DNA from 2 places in the Virgibacillus sp. MG-45 genome. Region 1 is predicted to be linked to the other one. Evidence: predicted binding sites of a transcription regulator. Region 1 holds the regulator's gene; the other holds the start of a gene.
The links. The regulator Rex, encoded in region 1, represses fermentation and respiration genes when NADH is low (regulators of the CRP and FNR family bind a similar motif). The targets are predictions, from matches to a motif close to TTGTGAAATATTTCACAA.
Positions count from the first base shown of each region.

Region 2: a site for Rex is predicted at 2,426-2,443, ahead of adhE (bifunctional acetaldehyde-CoA/alcohol dehydrogenase). Genes of this name have one in related genera too.

Region 1 is NZ_JAXOFU010000012.1:66,489-76,412, forward strand. Features, by position in the region: gene SPK86_RS13020 (anthranilate synthase component II) at 1-399, opposite strand, end outside; gene SPK86_RS13025 (DUF899 domain-containing protein) at 657-1,469, opposite strand; gene dnaN (DNA polymerase III subunit beta) at 1,666-2,796, opposite strand; gene groL (chaperonin GroEL) at 3,198-4,832, opposite strand; gene groES (co-chaperone GroES) at 4,884-5,186, opposite strand; gene SPK86_RS13045 (CPBP family intramembrane glutamic endopeptidase) at 5,516-6,256, shown strand; gene SPK86_RS13050 (YdiK family protein) at 6,261-6,461, shown strand; gene SPK86_RS13055 (redox-sensing transcriptional repressor Rex) at 6,802-7,449, opposite strand; gene moaC (cyclic pyranopterin monophosphate synthase MoaC) at 7,452-7,946, opposite strand; gene SPK86_RS13065 (ABC-F family ATP-binding cassette domain-containing protein) at 8,199-9,924, shown strand, end outside.
Region 2 is NZ_JAXOFU010000018.1:2,240-12,163, forward strand. Features, by position in the region: gene adhE (bifunctional acetaldehyde-CoA/alcohol dehydrogenase) at 1-2,321, opposite strand, end outside; gene SPK86_RS14840 (phosphotransferase) at 2,560-3,489, opposite strand; gene SPK86_RS14845 (MMPL family transporter) at 3,642-5,849, opposite strand; gene SPK86_RS14850 (AAA family ATPase) at 5,998-6,600, shown strand; gene SPK86_RS14855 (class I SAM-dependent rRNA methyltransferase) at 6,597-7,796, shown strand; gene SPK86_RS14860 (LysM peptidoglycan-binding domain-containing protein) at 8,144-9,556, shown strand; cobalamin riboswitch at 9,755-9,924, shown strand, end outside.

The DNA of each region.
Region 1 (9,924 bases):
ATCAATTACTAATGAATGATATCTCGTAACCGAAAACGGATCTGGTATTCCAGAAAAAATAGTTTTTTGATTATGAAAGATCATAGATTGTCTACCATGTTTCGGTTGCTTGGCTTTAACAATTTCCGCACCAAAAAACTGACCAATTGCTTGATGTCCCAAACATATGCCTAATATAGGGATTTTCCCTTTAAAATAATTAATCGTTTCTAGGCTGATATCAGCGTCATTAGGCGCATGTGGTCCAGGTGAAATAACAATATGACTTGGATTTCGCTCTTCTATTTCACTAATAGAAATGTGATCATTTTTCCAAACTTCAACCTCCACCTCTAGCTTCTTAAAGTATTGTTCTATATTAAAAGTAAATGAATCATAATTATCTACAATTAGCAGCATGTACTTCCATCCCTCATTGATTTTATTCGACTTATTATACTTGAACCCTTGTTTTTATTCGTTTAAGAAAACTGTTTTATATTCACATCATTTTATCATACATATTATTTTCAAGGGATTTATCTTGTCATAAAGTGAATCCTTTATTCTGGATAAAAAGAGAGCAATTACGAATGCTGGTTGAAAGTAGAATATGAGGTTCAGAACATATAAAAAGAGCAAATTTCTATTCCAGAAAAGCGCTCACTTCTTCATGCTTAATTATCGTTCTTTTTTGGATGGCAACAAGAATCTGAGTCCAAAGAATGTTCATATTCATCATGCCGACGAAGCCAAGTCTTGCCGTTTCCATCACTACGTCCAGGTGGTTGTTCCCAATCCTCTTGCCTACCAAGTGCTGTTAAATCAAGGTAATTGAACATGCCGATTATTAGGTCAGTTCCGCGGGCGTATGTTGTATACGTGTGATAAATGCTTTCACCATCTCGAAGGAATGTACTTACTCCCGGAACCTCCATTGACTTTACGGAATCAAGGGGTACACCTTTCTGAATAAGCTCCTCCTTGGTTAAGTAGTTGTATTCAATTGGAACAACAGATTCATCTAGTGTAGCATGGAAGTCATAATTAAAGTCGCTATTAAAAGAGGAGTACCAAGGAATATTCCAACCCATACGTTCCTTGTACCGTTGAAGTTTAGACAGTGGAGCCCGGGATATCAGAGCCAATGATGTGTTTCGTGCATGAAAATGAGCAAGATGACCGATGTTATCCGCAGCAAGTGAGCAGGCTGGACAACCTTCTTCCCAATCAGGATCAAACATAAAGTGATGCACAATAAGTTGCGGACGCCCTTCAAATAGATCAAGCAAACGCGTTTTTCCCTGCGGACCATCGAAGACATAATCCTTATTGACTTCTACCATTGGAAGGCGACGGCGCTCTGCATTCAGCGCATCTCGTGCTTTAGTAAACTCCTTTTCTTTGAGTAGCAGTTCCTTGCGAGCCACAAGCCATTCATCACGTGAGACGACATCAGGTAATTGCAGACGATTTTGCTCTTCCTTCATATACACATCTCCCTCTTTTCTTTTTTAGAATAACACCTATACACTTCTTCTCGATTGCAAGCATCATTTCCTTTTATTTTTTCCTTACTTTCTTAATAATTGTATTTCTTATCTCTAGAAAGCTTCAAAAAAATATATTTATAAAAATTAAAAGAAATGAATCGTATCATCAAATTCCAAAGATAATTTTACTTATTTAATATGTCCTAACAGGGGAAATAAGTTGTAAATGAGAGTCATTTCCGATTGGTTCAATTAAAATTGGCCTAATTGAACCATTAAAACATAAATTCACTTCATTTTCCTTTATTATTTTTAAGGCTTCCATCATAAAATTCCCATCAAGAGTTACATTTAACTCTTCGTCTCCTGATATATTTTTAATGTATTGTTTTTCTCTAATTTCTCCCATTTCTGACGACATTGAGGAAATTATGATTTTGGAGGTGTCGTCTATTTGAAAATTAATATTGTTGTTTCTCCATTCATTTGCAAAAACACTAGCTCTGTCAATACCTTCTAACAATTGCTTAGTATCCAATGTAACAATTGTACTTGGTTGTTGAGAAAACAATCCTGAAATACTAGGATAATTTCCCTCAATTAGTCTTGAATAGAAAGAGATGTTTTCTGACTTAAAAACAATATTTGTTTTTGTGGCAAATATATCAATTTCAGTAGTATAACTACCGAATAACTTTAACAGTTCATTTAATGATGAACTGGGAACAATAAAAGATCCAATTAAATCCGATTTAATTTTAAGTCTTTTCAAGGATAATCTATGTGAGTTTGTTGCGATACAAGTAAGAAGTTCTTTTTGGAAAGAAAAACTCACCCCGGTAAGTACAGGGTTTGTTTCATACTTAGAAGCAGCAAAAATGGTTTGCTTAATAATTCCTATCAAATCATTACTATTTATCGTAACTATATTATGTAAATCGATATTCGGAAGAGATGGGTATTCCGTAACATCAATGCCGTTCATTTTGGTAATAATTTCTTTAGATTTTATAGTCGCCAACTGATTTTCATCTACTTTAAAATGAATATCATTTGGTAATTTTTTAATTATCTCATTTAAATACTTAGCAGAAAGTACTATACTGCCTGTTTCAAGAATCTCTAATCTACTTAATCCATCATTCACTATAGAAATTGTTCTTTCTATAACAAAATCTGAATTACTTCCTGTAAGTGTTAAACTATCAGGTTTTGCATCTATTTTCATTCCTGTTAATATGGGTATAGTAGTTTTGGACGACACTGCATTGCGAACCTCTAATACAGCCTTTTTAAAATAGTCATTATTTATTTTGAACTCCATAAAATCCCCCTTCTTTATTTCATCGTCTTAATACAATGTATAACAACAACATTTAACATGTTTATTCTTGTTCAAGTAATCTTCCCCTTTTATAAGAACATTTGTTCACAAACTCTACTTTATTTTAACATAAACATTCATTATTACTTGTAAATTCTGAAAAAAGTAGTCAGTTGATATTTCTTCATCGGAAATGCACCTAAAATTACATATCAATTTGAAGTATTGGTCTTGCCTCAAACATGTTGACAGCTTAGTTACTTTTCCAAGCAAGAAATAAAAAAAGAAGCCTCTCAAAAGTTCAGTGAACTTATGAGAAGCCTCATTTAAATTCCTCAATGTTAGTATTTAACTCTCATCTTACTTACAAACCCACTCATATCAAGGGTTGGAACGGATTATTACATCATGCCGCCCATTCCGCCCATGCCACCCATATCCGGCATGCCAGCGCCACCAGCATTTTCTTCTGGTAGGTCAGCTACAACTGCTTCTGTAGTTAGGAACATTGCCGCTACAGATGCTGCGTTTTGTAGTGCAGAACGTGTAACTTTTGTTGGGTCTACAATTCCAGTATCGATCATGTTTACCCACTCACCAGTAGCTGCGTTGAAACCAACACCTACTTTTTCACGCTTCAAGCGATCAACAACGATAGAACCTTCTAGACCAGCATTGTATGCGATTTGGCGAACTGGCTCTTCAAGTGCACGTAGAACGATGCTTGCACCAGTTGCTTCGTCTCCTTCTAGTGCTAGGTCTGCTACTTTGTTATATACGTTTACAAGCGCAGTACCACCACCAGATACAATACCTTCCTCAACAGCTGCACGAGTTGCGTTTAATGCATCCTCGATGCGTAGCTTACGTTCTTTTAATTCTGTTTCTGTTGCAGCTCCAACCTTGATAACTGCTACACCGCCAGCTAGCTTAGCTAGACGCTCTTGAAGCTTTTCTTTATCGAATTCAGAAGTTGTTTCTTCTGCTTGTGCACGGATTTGTGCAACACGGGAAGAAATTGCTTCTGGATTTCCAGCACCTTCTACAATTGTAGTGTGCTCTTTTGTAACAACAACTTTAGAAGCGCGTCCAAGCTGTTCAATTGTAGCGCTCTTTAGCTCTAGTCCAAGATCTTCTGTAATTACTTCGCCACCAGTTAATGTAGCAATATCTTCTAGCATTGCTTTACGACGATCACCAAATCCTGGCGCTTTTACTGCAACAGCGTTGAATGTTCCGCGAAGCTTGTTAACAACTAATGTTGCTAGTGCTTCCCCTTCTACATCCTCTGCAATAAGAAGTAATGGCTTACCTTGTTGAACTACTTGCTCAAGCACTGGTAGTACTTCTTGAATGTTGCTGATTTTCTTATCGGTAATTAAAATGTATGGATCTTCAAGAATTGCTTCCATCTTATCTTGGTCTGTAACCATGTATGGAGAAGCATATCCACGATCGAATTGCATTCCTTCTACAACTTCTAGCTCTGTAGAGAAGCCTTTTGATTCTTCAATTGTAATAACACCATCATTACCTACGCGTTCCATTGCTTCTGCAATGAGGTTACCTACTTCTTTATCATCAGAAGAAATAGCCGCTACTTGTGCAATAGAATCTTTGCCTTCAATTGGCTTGGAAATTGCTTTTAATTCATTAACAGCAGTTTCTACCGCTTTTTCAATTCCACGACGAATGCCAACTGGATTTGCTCCAGATGTCACGTTTTTCAAGCCTTCTTGAATCAAAGCCTGTGCTAGTACTGTTGCAGTTGTTGTACCGTCACCTGCAACATCGTTTGTTTTTGATGCAACCTCAGATACAAGCTGTGCACCCATATTTTCAAAACGATCTTCTAATTCAATTTCCTTTGCAATTGTAACACCATCATTTGTAATTAATGGGGAACCGAATTTTTTATCAAGAACAACGTTACGTCCTTTTGGTCCCAAGGTTACTTTAACTGCATCAGCCAATTTATCTACCCCGCGTAGCATTGCACGACGAGCGTCTTCACTAAATTTAATTTCTTTAGCCATGTTAAAATGCCCTCCTTAAAATCAAACCGAATATTTTTTATGTTGAATGGATTAGCCAACAATCGCTAAAACGTCATTTTCACGCAGAATTAAGTATTCTTTGCCTTGGTATTTCACTTCTGTTCCAGCAAATTTGGAGAAAATAATATGATCTCCTTCTTTTACTTCAAGTGCTACTTTTTCGCCACTTTCCAACACGCGTCCAGCACCAACTGCAACAACCTTACCTTCTTGTGGTTTTTCTTTTGCAGAATCCGGCAATACGATACCGCTTGCTGTTTTTTCTTCTTGCTCAACGAGTTCGATCACAACACGATCTCCTAGTGGTTTAATCATGTAGACAACCTCCTTAATTCTTTTTAAGTTATTTTTTATTCATTAGCACTCACCTACATAGAGTGCTAACACCAATTATTATAATAAATAATTCCGAAAAAAATTGCAAGCGTTGACGATTACATTTTTCGCTTTTTTTAATAAATCGAATCAGTCTTCCTATTATAACAGGGATCGAAATTATGTTAAAATACGTAAGAGTAACATTTGATGCGTTGCTAAATCGTTTGCAACCATGCTACCCATTGCTGCTTTGATGTCAGCTGCGATTTATGTAATGTACTTACATGAACCATACAGTCATAACATAGATATACTTAAAATGCATTTAAAGGAGACGTTCTATTTTGACGAAACGATATTGGTGGGTTATTATCACCTACATTCTTATGCAACTATCTGCACCAATTATTTTGTTCCTGGTTAGTCTTGTTCAACCAGATCTTATTCAAACAGCTCTGACAGAAGAACAGCTTGCAACCCTGTTAACCTATTGGACAATCGGAAGCTTTGTGCTTACGTTAGTAATTGTCTTGTTCTTAATGCGTCCAGATATGCGGATGACACAAACAAGGGACCGCGCTCCACTTGGAAACCTTATCCTTTGGTCTGTCTTAGGACTCTTTATGGCATATTTTGCGCAAGGAATCGCCGCCATGCTCGAGATGCAAATTTTCGGGATAAATCCTGGCTCTGAAAATACACAAATGATTATGGACATTGCGCGTGCCATTCCTATATTTATGATTGTACCAGCTATAATAGCACCAATTTTAGAAGAGATTATTTTCCGAAAAATTATTTTTGGTACGATCTATAAGCGAACGAACTTTGTCATTGCTGCGCTAATGTCTGCGTTTATTTTTGGGATTATCCATGGCGAGCCTGAGCATCTATTAATTTATGCTTCCATGGGCTTTGTATTCGCTTTTCTATATGTCAAAACAAAACGAATTCTTGTTCCAATCTTCGTCCACATGGCATTAAACACGATCACCGTGTTAGTTCAATATTCATTTACACCTGAGGACATCGAAAAGATGCAGGAGCAATTAAATCAGCTACAAATGATTTTTATTGGAGGCTAAAATCATGCGGATATCACCGAAAACATCTGCGATTATCTATTTATTAATGGCCATTTTTTTCATCTATGTCGCTATAATAAGCGCTGAGGAAACAATATGGAACTTCACAACGATGCTATTTGCCATCTTTGCCACACTTGATTTAGGCATGGCAATCCGATTATTGAAACTTCATTTCCAATTAAAGCATCAAAAAAAGGAGTAGCGACACGCTACTCCTTTTTCTATTATCGCAAACCGATTAAAGAACGAATTAATTTTTTCCAATTAAGCCGAGCGTAATACGGCAACCCTTTAAACTAGATTAAAGAATCTAGCTAGCTGTTGAAATGGGTGAGACTCCTTCGGGAACAGCAACAGGGGAACGCAGACTAAAATCGCTACGTCCTGTAGCAACGTCTGCGCTAGTACGTCCTGTACGTCGAAAAATCCACTCGGAAAAGCGTATTATTTTTCCGAGTTAGTTGAGGCCGCGCCCGAGGAAAGCGAACCCATTTTCAAACTGCGTTGATTCAGATCCTAATTTTTTTCTCAACATGCTTCTATTATTCCTTCTCGTCTGCTAGCTTTAAAGGATAGTGCTTTAAGAAATAAACCAATGCTTGTAATTCCACTGCCAAATCAATATGATGTACCCGAATATTATCTGGTACTGTAATTCGAGCAGGGGTAAAGTTCAAGATTCCTTTAATACCCAAAGCTATTAAACGCTCTGTTACGCCGTCCGCCTCAGCAGCTGGAATCGTTAAAATGGCAACCCGTACTCCTGTGAGTCGCTGCTCCATTTCATCAATATGATAAATTGGAACACCGCCAATATCCTGTCCAATTTTTTCATTATCCGCATCAAAGGCCATCACAATTTTTGTATTATTGTTTTTCAGGAAATTATAATGTAAGAAAGCGGTTCCTAAATTACCCACCCCGATTAGTGCAACCTCGGTAAGTTCATCTTGATCCAAGGTTTTACGAAAAAATCCAAGCAAATACTCTACATTATAGCCATAGCCTTTTTTACCTAAGGCACCAAAGTAAGAAAAGTCCCTTCGTATCGTCGCTGAATCAACTTTTACCGCTTCACTTAATTCTTTTGAGGATACGCGTGTTTTCCCCTGATGCTGTAAATTGTTCAAAAATCGATAATATAATGGTAAACGTTTCGCTGTAGCTTGTGGGATTTTACTTTGATCCATAATTATTCCTCCTTGGCCGATCGCTTATAGTCACCGGATTTTCCACCTTTTTTCTCCATTAGATAGGTTTCTCCAATCACCATTCCTTTATCGATCGCCTTACACATGTCATATATTGTAAGCGCAGTGGCAGAAGCTGCCGTTAATGCTTCCATTTCCACGCCGGTACTGCCCTTTGTTTTCACAAAAGCTTCAATGACGAGCTCGTAGTTGTTGTCTAACGTATTCCATTGAAAAGAAATGTCAATCCCTTTTAATTGTAATGGATGACACATCGGAATCCAGTCCGATGTTTTTTTTGCAGCCATAATGCCCGCAACTTGCGCTACAGCTAAAACATCCCCTTTTTGAACCGTTTTCGCAGTAATTCGCTCGTATATTTCTCTTGAGACGTGGACACTAGTTCTTGCCAGCGCAACCCGCTCGGTTTCCTGCTTATGACTAATATCGACCATCCGTGCTCTACCTTGGGCATTAAAATGGGTGAAATCTGACATATACTCAACTCCTCTAAAAGAGATAGAAAGCGTTCCAAATTCATCCCCACGTATTATAACAAAAATAAGTAAAACAATATACTTTCTCCACCTTGGAAGCAGCGATAATCTCATTATTTATATTTATTTCAGTAATCGAATGATCCTGCCTCTATTCTAGCAGAAAACCCTATAAAAGTCGTGATTTATTTCACAATAGTATTGCCTGTCCGTTTCAATATGCGATACACTGATAATATTGAGGTGAGACGTATGATAATTATGCAATTAAACGGGATTGGTAAATCCTATGGCGCAGAAGAAATCATTCATAATATAAAGCTTGAAATAAAGGATCAGGACCGTATTGCCATTGTCGGCCGAAATGGTGCAGGGAAATCAACCTTACTCAAAATTATGGCTGGTGAAGAAACCTATGATGAAGGAGAATTGTTTAAACCGAAGGAGCTTACCATTGGTTACTTGTCCCAGCATACTGGTTTAGAGTCCAATCAATCCATTTGGGATGAAATGCAGGCTGTATTTGCATCGTTAATCGCGCAAGAAAAGGAGTTACGCTTATTAGAACAAAAGATGGCAGACGCTTCTTCACACACACCTGAAGCGTACGAGAAAATTCTCCAGGAATATGACCGGTTACAGCATGCCTTTTCAGAAAACGGTGGATATAGCTATGAAGCCGACATCAAAGCCGTTCTAACAGGGCTTCATTTTCAAAACTATGATTATGAAACACCAATTAGCGAGCTTAGTGGCGGTCAGAAAACAAGATTAGCCTTAGGTAAATTACTGTTACTAAAGCCTGCGCTGCTTATTTTAGACGAGCCAACGAACCACTTAGACATTGATACATTAGCTTGGCTAGAAAGCTATCTCTCTGCTTATCCTGGCGCAGTAGTGATTGTCTCTCACGATCGCTATTTCTTAGATAAGACTGTGTCTATCGTTTATGAAATATCACGCCATCGCATGAAGCGTTATAAAGGGAGCTACACGAAATATTTAGAGCAAAAAGCACTCGATTATGAACAGGATCTAAAGGAATTTGAAAAGCAGCAAACGGAAATTAAAAAGATGGAAGATTTTATCCAACGCAATATCGTTCGTGCATCAACTACAAAACGTGCACAAAGCAGAAGAAAGCAATTAGAGAAAATGGACGTAATGGACCGACCATTAGGAGATGAATCTTCTGCTTCCATCTCTTTTCAAGTAAACAAACGAAGCGGAAACGATGTTGTTCAAATAAAGCAACTCGCTTTTCAATATGAAGAGGATGCCGCACCTCTTTTTCAAGGTGTTGACTTACAGCTACAACGTGGTGACCGAGTAGCCATTGTTGGTCCGAATGGTGTTGGCAAAACAACGCTTCTAAAAACCATACTTGGTAAGCTAAAGCCTATTCAAGGAACGATTCAACTTGGAACAAATGTGGAAATCGGCTTTTATGATCAGGAGCAAGCGAATCTCAACTCCAACAAAACCGTTTTACAGGAGCTTTGGGACGAGCATCCAACAATTAATGAAAAGGATATTCGCACCGTTTTAGGCAATTTCTTGTTTTCAGGAGATGATGTATTAAAGCCTGTTTATGCATTAAGTGGTGGAGAAAAGGCAAGACTTGCACTTGCAAAGCTGCGTATGAAAAAAGCAAATCTACTTATTTTAGATGAGCCGACCAACCATTTAGATTTAGATAGCAAGGAAGTATTAGAGGCAGCGCTAATTGACTTTCCGGGGACAATTATATTTGTTTCCCATGACCGCTATTTTATTAATACGATTGCTGATCAAATCGTTGAAATGGAGAAGGATGGCGTCACCCTTTATTTAGGGAACTATGATTACTATATCGAAAAAAAGCAGGAAGAATTAGAGTATGCACAATTAGAAAATGTGGAAACAAAGGAAACAGAAGTAGATACGAATAAGCGGACCTTTCAAGAGGAAAAAAAGCTACAAAGTGAACGTAGGAAAA
Region 2 (9,924 bases), on a different contig from region 1:
GCAATAAAGTATTCGTATTTTGGAAACGTAGCAAATTTTTCAGGCTTGCTTGCATTATATCGGATCACATGTGGTAATAAAATAGTATTTGCTCGTCCATGGGCGATTTGGTAAGCTGCCCCTAATTTATGCGCTAAGCTATGATTGATTCCTAAAAATGCATTGGAAAATGCCATTCCCGCAATGGTAGAGGCATTGTGCATTTTTTCTCGAGCAACTTCATCATTCCCGTTGTGGTATGCCTTTGGTAAATATTCAAAAACAAGCTGAATAGCTTTAATGGCAAGCCCATCTGTATAATCATTTGCCATGCTAGAAACGTAAGCTTCGATCGCGTGTGTCAGAACATCCATTCCTGTGTCGGCAGTGACTTCCTTCGGCACGGACATGACAAACTGTGGATCAATAATTGCTACATCTGGTGTGAGTTCATAATCTGCTAATGGATATTTTGTGTTCGATTGTTTATCTGTCACGACCGTAAAGGATGTTACTTCTGATCCTGTACCAGAAGTTGTTGGTACCGCAACGAATTTAGCTTCTCTTCCTAGGTTTGGATACTTGACGATTCTTTTTCTTATATCCATAAATTTCTGTTTTAAATCATTAAATTCTACATCTGGATATTCGTAAAATAACCACATTGCTTTAGCGGCATCCATTGGCGATCCTCCACCAAGTGCAATAATTACATCTGGTTTAAACTGCTGCATTTGAGCAGTTCCTTTTTGAATGGTTTCAATAGAGGGATCTTGTTCAACATCAGAGAATATTTCACAATGGACATAGTCCGAACGTTTTCGTAAATAATAGAGTGCTTTGTCGACATAGCCGAGCTCAATCATCATTGGATCTGTAACAATAAATGCTTTCGTGATATTCGGCATCTTTTCTAAATATTGAATCGAGTTTTTTTCAAAGTATATTTTTGGAGGTAATTTAAACCATTGCATATTATTATTCCTCCGTGCCATTTTTTTAATGTTCATCAAGTGTACAGTGCTGACGTTTGATGATACAGAATTTCCGCCAAATGTCCCGCAGCCTAATGTTAGGGAAGGCATATGGGCATTGTAAATATCCCCGATTGCACCTTGTGAGGACGGTGAGTTAACAATGATTCGTCCGGCCTTCATTCGGAGCGAATACGCTTCGATGACCTTTTGATCTGTAGAATGAATGACAGCAGAATGTCCTAATCCACCAAAGTGAAGCATTTCTTCTGCTCTTCTAAATCCTTCGTCAGTACTTTCTACTCGATAGCAGGCTAATACTGGGCTAAGCTTTTCCCGTGATAATGGAAATTCAGGACCAACTCCTGTTAGCTCAGCAATGAGGATTTTTGTATTCTTCGCTACTTTCACTCCTGCTAATTTTGCAATTTCATATGCAGGCTTTCCGACGATATCAGCATTAACCGCACATGTAGTAGGGTTGATTACGAGTTTTTCGACTTTGGCTTTTTCCTCGTCGTTTAAGAAATAACAATTGTTTGCTTCTAAGTCACGTTTAACAGCAGGATAAATCTCCTTATCGATGATAACAGCTTGCTCTGAAGCACATATCATTCCATTATCAAATGTTTTAGATAAGATAAGGTCATTTACTGCGCGTTTAATTTTTGCGGTTTTTTCGATATAGCAAGGAACGTTTCCTGGTCCAACACCAAGTGCAGGCTTTCCTGAACTGTATGCGGATTTCACCATACCTGCACCACCAGTTGCGAGAATCAATGAGATGTTTTTGTGATGCATTAAAGCCTTTGTTGCCTGTACTGAAGGATATTCGATCCATTGAATACAATCTTCTGGAGCGCCTGCTTTAATTGCTGCATTATAAAGTACTTCTGCGGCTCTGCTGCTACATTTTTGTGCAGATGGGTGAAAAGCAAATATAATCGGATTCCTTGTCTTTATTGAAATAAGTGCTTTAAACATTGTTGTTGATGTAGGGTTTGTTACAGGTGTGATGCCGCAGATTATTCCTACAGGCTCTGCTAGCTCGACAATCCCTTCTTGTTCATTTTCATGAATAATACCAACCGTTTTGTTGTATTTTATATTGTGATAAATATATTCCGTTGCAAATATATTCTTGATGACTTTGTCTTCGAATACGCCTCGCCCAGTTTCCTCAATAGCCATTTTTGCCAGGTGCATATGTTGATCTAATCCAGCTAATGCCATTTCCTTTACAATTCGATCGATTGTCTCTTGATCTAATTGCTTTAACTCTTCTAATGCATGTACAGCGTTTGCTGCCAACTTATCAATCATTTTGGAAGCATCATCTGCCACTTTTGCTTTTTCTACTTGAGTCATGGAAATTCCTCCTTTAATATTGTGAAATGGTGAGCATAAATAAAAACGTTCTATAACTTACATCTATATTATATAAAGGTTTATTTGTTATTTCCATTAATTTTATGTGAAATATTGAGCAATCTTTTATTTGGAAGCGTTTGAAAGGATTAAAGAAACGCTTCCATTGTTGATAGTATAGGATTGTGGATAAAATGTGAACAACTAAAATTCGTAGTGGTCAAATACATCGTTAAAATTATGCTTTTTTAAGTGAATAAGCTTCCATGTTTTGCAAAAGGTGGAGTAAGCTTTGAAATAGCTTTTGCTGGGCATGATTTTCCCAATCTTCCTCATATGCTGCCATTAACCACATCACTTCATCCAGAAAAATATGCTTTAAGGCGATTGACCATTGCTCTACTTCTCGTTCCGTTAGTTGAACCGACTGCTGATACCCATTTAGAAATACGTTCCATTCGTTCGGTGTAAAAACCCTGTCAGGAGCTGTGGATAATTCATTGTGAAAAAGGAGTAAAGAAAGCGCAAGATCAAATATGCGCGGAATCCATGTTGCATTATCGGGGTCAATGACATAAGGCTTCGGTGTGTAGATGAGATTATTCGCCTTATAATCATATGGAGATGCAACGGATAGCAGCGTGCACGTCTTTAATTGTTCTTGCTGTGTAACTGCTTCAAGCAAAACCTTATGTAAAAACGCTAGGTCAAAAGGGAGCCCCTTCTTTTCCACATGCTGGCTAATTTTTTGTATGCTTTCCTCTACTTCTTCCAGGGTAAAATCAAAAACATCATATGTATCTAACAGATAGGTGTTTTCTTTCGGTGACAGTGCATGGATTTTTCCAAGCAAGCTACCGGCATCTCTTATTTGATGTATGGTACCACGATACGTTTCTCCAGATATAAATGGATAAACAACATATACTTCTTTCTCGTCTACCTGCTGTGGATTAGCAGTAGGAAGCGAAACTGGAATAACAATATCAATCCCATGCTTATGGAGAAAAGTTGTGAAGTTCATTAATCGTGTTGCACGCGATAATGGTGCTTGTGTTCGCTTCACAATATATTGATTTATTCGGTAAACAGGTGAGAATGGATAAATACTTTTCGGTTCCTCGTCGAGCTCGAAGCCAAATTGTCTTATACGTGCGATTTCACTCATAACAAAGCCTCCTCCGTTTATACAACCATAAGAAACTAGTATTAAGAAGATAGTAGCAGTAATCACAACGACCAACAAGGTGAAACCGTATAAATGTATAGAAAAGAGCAGTCCACATCTATTAAAAGATGAGGAACTGCCCTTAAAAGCGTTTATTTGCTGTGCTTTATGCTATTCTTTTGCTTTGATTTTGGCTTTGTTAATAGCAAAATCGACGGGAAGAACATTCCACGAATAATGAACGTATCAAGTAGAATACCAAATGCCATGGTAAAGCCAAATAGGAATAACTCCTGTAACGGCTGTGTCATTAAGACGGCAAAGGTAGCTGCTAATATTAGTCCTGCTGAGGAGATGACTCCTCCCGTTAAGCGAATCCCTTCAGCTACTGCTTCATTCCAAGGGAGTTCATTTGCTTTTTCTTTAATTCTAGATACGAGCATTATATTGTAATCAATCCCCAAGGCGATCATAAAGACAAAGGTATACACCGGCAAGCGATAACTAATCGACGTATAGCCTAACCAATGTTCGAACATCCACCAGCTAAATCCTAGTGTTGCAACATAGGATAATAGAATACTGCCAACCATGAGAATCGGATACAAGAAGGAGCGGGTTTGGAAGCCTAATACAATGGTGATAAAAGCGATGACCATCGAAAAGAGAACAATGGTATCACGTGTATTCATATCTCGGACATCAAGCTGTGTAGCTGTTTGACCACTATAATGTAATTCAAAGTGATTAGATAATCCGCTTGCTTCTAATAATGCTTCTTCTTTATCCCGAAGTTGTTCCAGTGTTTGCAACGCCTTCGGCTCATATGGATTGCTTTCTAAGGTTAGCTCTAGCTTTACAGCATTCCCATCTTCGGATAAAAAGTTGTTCGGCAATGCTTTTTCTCCTTGAATAATCGCTGGTTCTAAATCGGGAGAAACCTTACTTACATTATTTTCTGCTGCTAGTTTTTCAACTAGCTTAGAAACACGTTGCAAAAATGTCGAATCGGCATCAATGCTATCCTCTGTTTTTAAAATAATTGTAACAGGTGCTAATTCTCCCGCAGGATAATGGTTTTCTAGTAATTCAAACCCTTGACGGGAAGACATGTCATCTGGGAATGACTTTAATATATTAAAAGAATAGTTCATTGTTGGGACTTGAAAAGCTCCAATTAAGAGAACAATTAAAAGAGAGCCCGCGAGAAATGCTGGATGTTTTTTAACGAATTGTCCGATCATTCCCCAAAACTTATGCTCTTTTTCTTGTTCGTTATTAACCTTTGGAATAAATGGCCAAAAGGCTTTTCGTCCCATTAAAGCAAAAATACTCGGAATGAGCGTTATTCCAGCGATCAAAATGATAACTACAGCGATAGAAAATACTGGCGCAAAAGCATGATACGGTTCAAATATTGTAGCAAACAAAGTAAGCATTGCTAGGAAGATTGTTCCCCCACTAAAGAAGATAGGTTCCGCAACATGATACATTGCTTGAGACATCGAATCATACTTCGACTCTATTTGCGAGAGCTTTTCTCGATATCTTGAAAAGACAAATAAGCTATAATCGGTTAATACGGCAAAAAGTAGTACAAGCATAATAGAAACAGCAGAGCTGTCCACTGCAAACCACTCAAATTTTCCTGCCATTCCTAGTATTCGATCAACAACACCATATACTAATCCAGCGATGATAAGCGGAGTAATCGCTAGAAGTGGTGAGCGATAAATCAATATTAATAGGATAAATATTAATACTACTGTTGCTGCCATTAAAACAAAGTCACCGTTTTTAAATAATGTAATCGTATCCGCAGAAATACCAGCTGGTCCAGTAATCTCAAATTGCATGTGATCCAGCCCTAGTCCAGTAACCTGATCTGATATTCGTGTTAAGGTGTCATGGGTTTCATCGGTTGAGATTCCTTCCTTTAACGTTACATTGAAAAGAAGCGTTGTTTTGTCTTCTGAAAATAATTGCGCTTGCACATGCTCAGGGAATTTGTGATATGGGAGTGCCTTTGCAACATTTTCTGGCTTGTTTTCAGAGGCAAACCATTGACTAAGCTGATTAAATTTTTCCTTATCTGTTTCTGAAAATGTCTCTTTTTTGTGAAATACGAGCAAGGCAGTTAGTCCATCCTTGGATGGAAACTGTTCTTTTTCCAATTGTTGTGCGATTTCTGATGGGGTGTTTCCTGCTATACTTCCTTCCGTACTGTTTGATTCATAATCTTTTGCAGACGGGGCTAAAACCGTAAATAAAAGGACAGCCATTATCCAGGCAATAAGTGTTACCTTTGCTCCTTTTCTGCTACTCGTATATGCGACAATGTTACGAATAAATGTAAGCATCGTAATTCATCTCCTTCTTATTCAATGCTCTTATTTTAAGTGTTGAATATGAACAGAAGATGAATAGGATGTTTCAAAAAAGTTTGTATGAGGCGCTTTTAGGCTAGCTTTTTGTGGTAAGCTAGAAGGAAAGAATAAAGGGGTTTTCATGATGATTATATGGTTGAATGGCACCTTTGGCGTTGGCAAAACGACGCTTGCATTTGAATTAAAGAGGCGCTTGGACCAGGCAATTGTTTATGATCCAGAGCATTTCGGTGCTGTTTTCATGGCGAATATACCGAGAGTTATGGCAGAAGCTGACTTTCAAGATTATTCGCTCTGGCGTGAGGCGAATTACAAGCTGTTGCACCATATATCAGAGACGTATAATGGTCCCATTATCGTCCCAATGACATTGACAAACCCATCATATTTTAATGAGATCATAGGAAAACTAAGACGTGATGGAAGAAACGTTCACCACTTTGCATTAATGGCATCTCCGCAAACAATAGCGAAACGATTACGAAAACGGCTGGAAGGCAGTCGGAGCTGGAGTTATCGACAAATGCAGGGGAGACTGCAAAGCTTACAAGACACGCAGTTTGGCATCCATCTTTTAACCGATGGGAAAACCGTTGATGATTTAGTAGAAACGATTGCTTCCCGATGTGAGCTTTCGTTATTGCCAGATAAACGTACAATATGGAGAAAAAAGTGGGACTATATCAGCATACAAATGAAAGAGAGATTGGTTTGGATAAAATGAATAGAGCGATTATCGAAGTAACCGTAAAAAATAAATATGAAAAATCCTTTCAAAAAGGATATCCATTAATACATAAGGACGCAATTGTTGAGAATGAGCTAGAAGGCAAAGAGGGAGCGATCCTTCATTTGAAATCGGCACATGGAAAGTGGATTGCGAAGGGATACTATGGGATTCAAAACAAAGGTATAGGTTGGGCATTAACAATCGATCAACAGGTGGACATTGATGTGTCTTTTTTTAAGCAAAAGCTAGAAAAGGCCTTGTCCAAGCGAAAGTCATTTTTCACAGATCCGAATACGACTGCTTTTCGCGTTTTTAATGGAGAAGGCGATGGTATCGGTGGTCTCACGATTGATTATTTTGATGGCTGTTATTTAATGCAATGGTATAGCCTTGGAATTTATTCATATAAGGAAGAAGTACTAGAGGCATTCGAACAGGTTGTCGATTATCAAGCAATTTATGAGAAAAAGAGGTTTGATCATAAAGGACAATATATTGAAGATGATGATTTCGTAAAAGGAACACGTCCTACCTTCCCAATCATCGTGAAGGAAAACGGCATGCACTATGCGGTGTATTTAAATGATGGTGCCATGGTTGGCATATTTTTAGATCAACGTGAGGTTCGCCAAGCGATTCGAGAAAAGTATGCAAACGGAAAGCATGTGCTAAATACATTTTCATATACAGGAGCTTTTTCGGTAGCGGCTGCACTTGGTGGGGCTCGAAAAACGACTAGTGTTGATTTAGCAAAGCGAAGCAAGCCGAAAACCGTTGAACAATTTGAAGTTAACGGAATTGATGTTGCAGTGCAGGATATTGTTGTCATGGACGTATTTGATTACTTTAAATATGCCAAACGGAAAGGCTTCACCTTCGATATGATAATCCTAGATCCGCCAAGCTTTGCCCGATCGAAAAAACGAACATTTTCAACTGCAAAGGATTATCCGATGCTATTGAAAGAAGCAGTTGCTATCTTAGAGGAGGATGGCTTCATTGTTGCATCCACAAACAATGCCTCTTTTGGAATGAATAAATTCAAAGGGTTTATCGAGAAGGCGTTTCGCGAGATGAATGCTTCTTATAAGATTTTGGAGGAATTTTCCCTTCCTGCTGACTTCCAAACGATCTCAGCTTATCCAGAAGGAAACTATTTAAAGGTTGTCATCCTTCAGAGAACATCATGACTAGGCATAGATAAAGAAATATTATTCAAAACTACCCATTTAATAAAGTGGGTAGTTTTTTGTGGTTGTAGGTATGATCCTGATAGATGGAACAAGGATTGTGAAAAAGAGAAATCTAATTGCCTTAGAGCGGTGAATTTACTTCCTGATTTTTTTTCAAGCGTTTATTAATCTCTGCACTATATCATGTATTAACTTACATTATGATACGTTTAATGCTGAACAGCCCTACCCTCCTAGGCCACGTCTTTTTCCAATCTAGTGGGCTTTTATTTGCTACATGGTACCGGGACAAATTCACAATGAATAACATGATAGGTAGATATGTAAGATTGGGAGGGAAGGATATGAAAATACATGTAGTGAAGCGTGGCGATATACTTTGGCGAATTGCCCAGCAATATAATGCGGATTTAAACGAGATTGTATTAGCAAATGAAATCAAGGATCCAAGTGCACTTGTTGTTGGGCAAGCATTAGTTATTCCAGAGCGAGGGCGGGAATATGTTGTGCAGGCTGGCGATAGCTTGGAGGAGATTTCAAGACGGTTAAACATACCAGTTGAATCCCTTGCTAGCGTAAATAATATTACAAATCCATCTTTAATTTATATTGGGGAAGTTTTGCAATTGCCTTATACCACTCATCAAGTTCAGCCAGGGGAGTCATTGTGGCAAATTGCCAAACGGTATGGGATTACGGTTAATGAGCTCGCTGCCGTAAATGGAATAGCTAATCCATCACTTATTAATCAAGGGCAAATGCTGCGAATTCCTTTGCCAAAAAAGCCGACGAAGGAGGTCAACGCATACACAACTGAGATTAATGAGCAAGGGGCAGAGGAAGTGCTCGTATTAGGAAGAAATTTCACGTATTTATCTCCATTTATGCACCGGGTAAAGGAAGATGGAACAATTAGTGTACTTCAGGATACAACGATTTTAGATGCAGCACGAACTACAAAGGTATCGCCGCTTTTAGTGATTACTAATTTCAAAAATCGAAAATTCGATTCGGATTTAGCAGCTGCAGTTCTTCGTAACGCAGATGTTCAAGATAAACTCCTTACAAATATCGTTTCAACGATGAAAGGGAAAGGCTATCGTGGCTTGAATATCGACTTTGAATATGTATACCCAGAGGATCGAGAAAACTACAATGCTTTTTTACGAAAGACCGTTTCTCGGTTGCATCCAGAAGGATTTACAGTTTCAACAGCATTAGCCCCAAAGGAGCGCGGAGAGCAACAAGGCTTATTGTATGAAGCACATGACTATAAAGCACAAGGACAAATAGTAGATTTTATCATTTTAATGACCTATGAGTGGGGGTGGGCAGGAGGAGAACCGCGAGCCATTGCACCACTTAATAAGGTAAAGGATATTCTTGATTATGCAGTAACAGTAATTCCGCGAGATAAAGTAGTTGTAGGTATGCCACTGTATGGCCGTGATTGGAAAATCCCATGGGTACAAGGAACCTTTGCCACTTCAGTTAGTCCACAGCAGGCAGTACAGCTTGCTCTAAAATATGGAGCAGCGATTCAATATGATATGGTGGCACAATCTCCGTTTTTCCGCTATACAGATGAAAATGGACAACAGCATGAAGTATGGTTTGAGGATGCAAGAAGCATGGCTGCGAAATATAAGTTGGTGCAGGATTATGGCTTGCGAGGTGTTAGTTATTGGGTGCTAGGCAATGACTTTCCACAAAATTGGGCCGTGCTTCGTGACCACTTTACGATTAAAAAAATATAACACGCATTCAAAACATCTTTGGCCTTGAATCAAAGGTGTTTTTTTGCTACATCTAATGTTAGGAAAAAGGAGTTGCGTGTATTTTTGTCGAAGTTCCTTAAAGAAGGAAAAGCATATGAAGCGGGCAGAAATAGTATAGAAAAGTAACAATTTATGTAGAATAAGATCCCTTATGTTACAATAAATAATGGAACAAAAATTAAATAATCGCCACATGGTGACCTTGCTTGCAAGGTTGAAAAGGGAAGCTGGTGTGAGTCCAGCGCGGTCCCGCCACTGTAATGTGAAGAATCGACTTGTATACACCACTGATTTCATTAGAAATTGGGAAGGTAAGCGATTCGTTGAAGCAGAGCCAGGAAACCTGC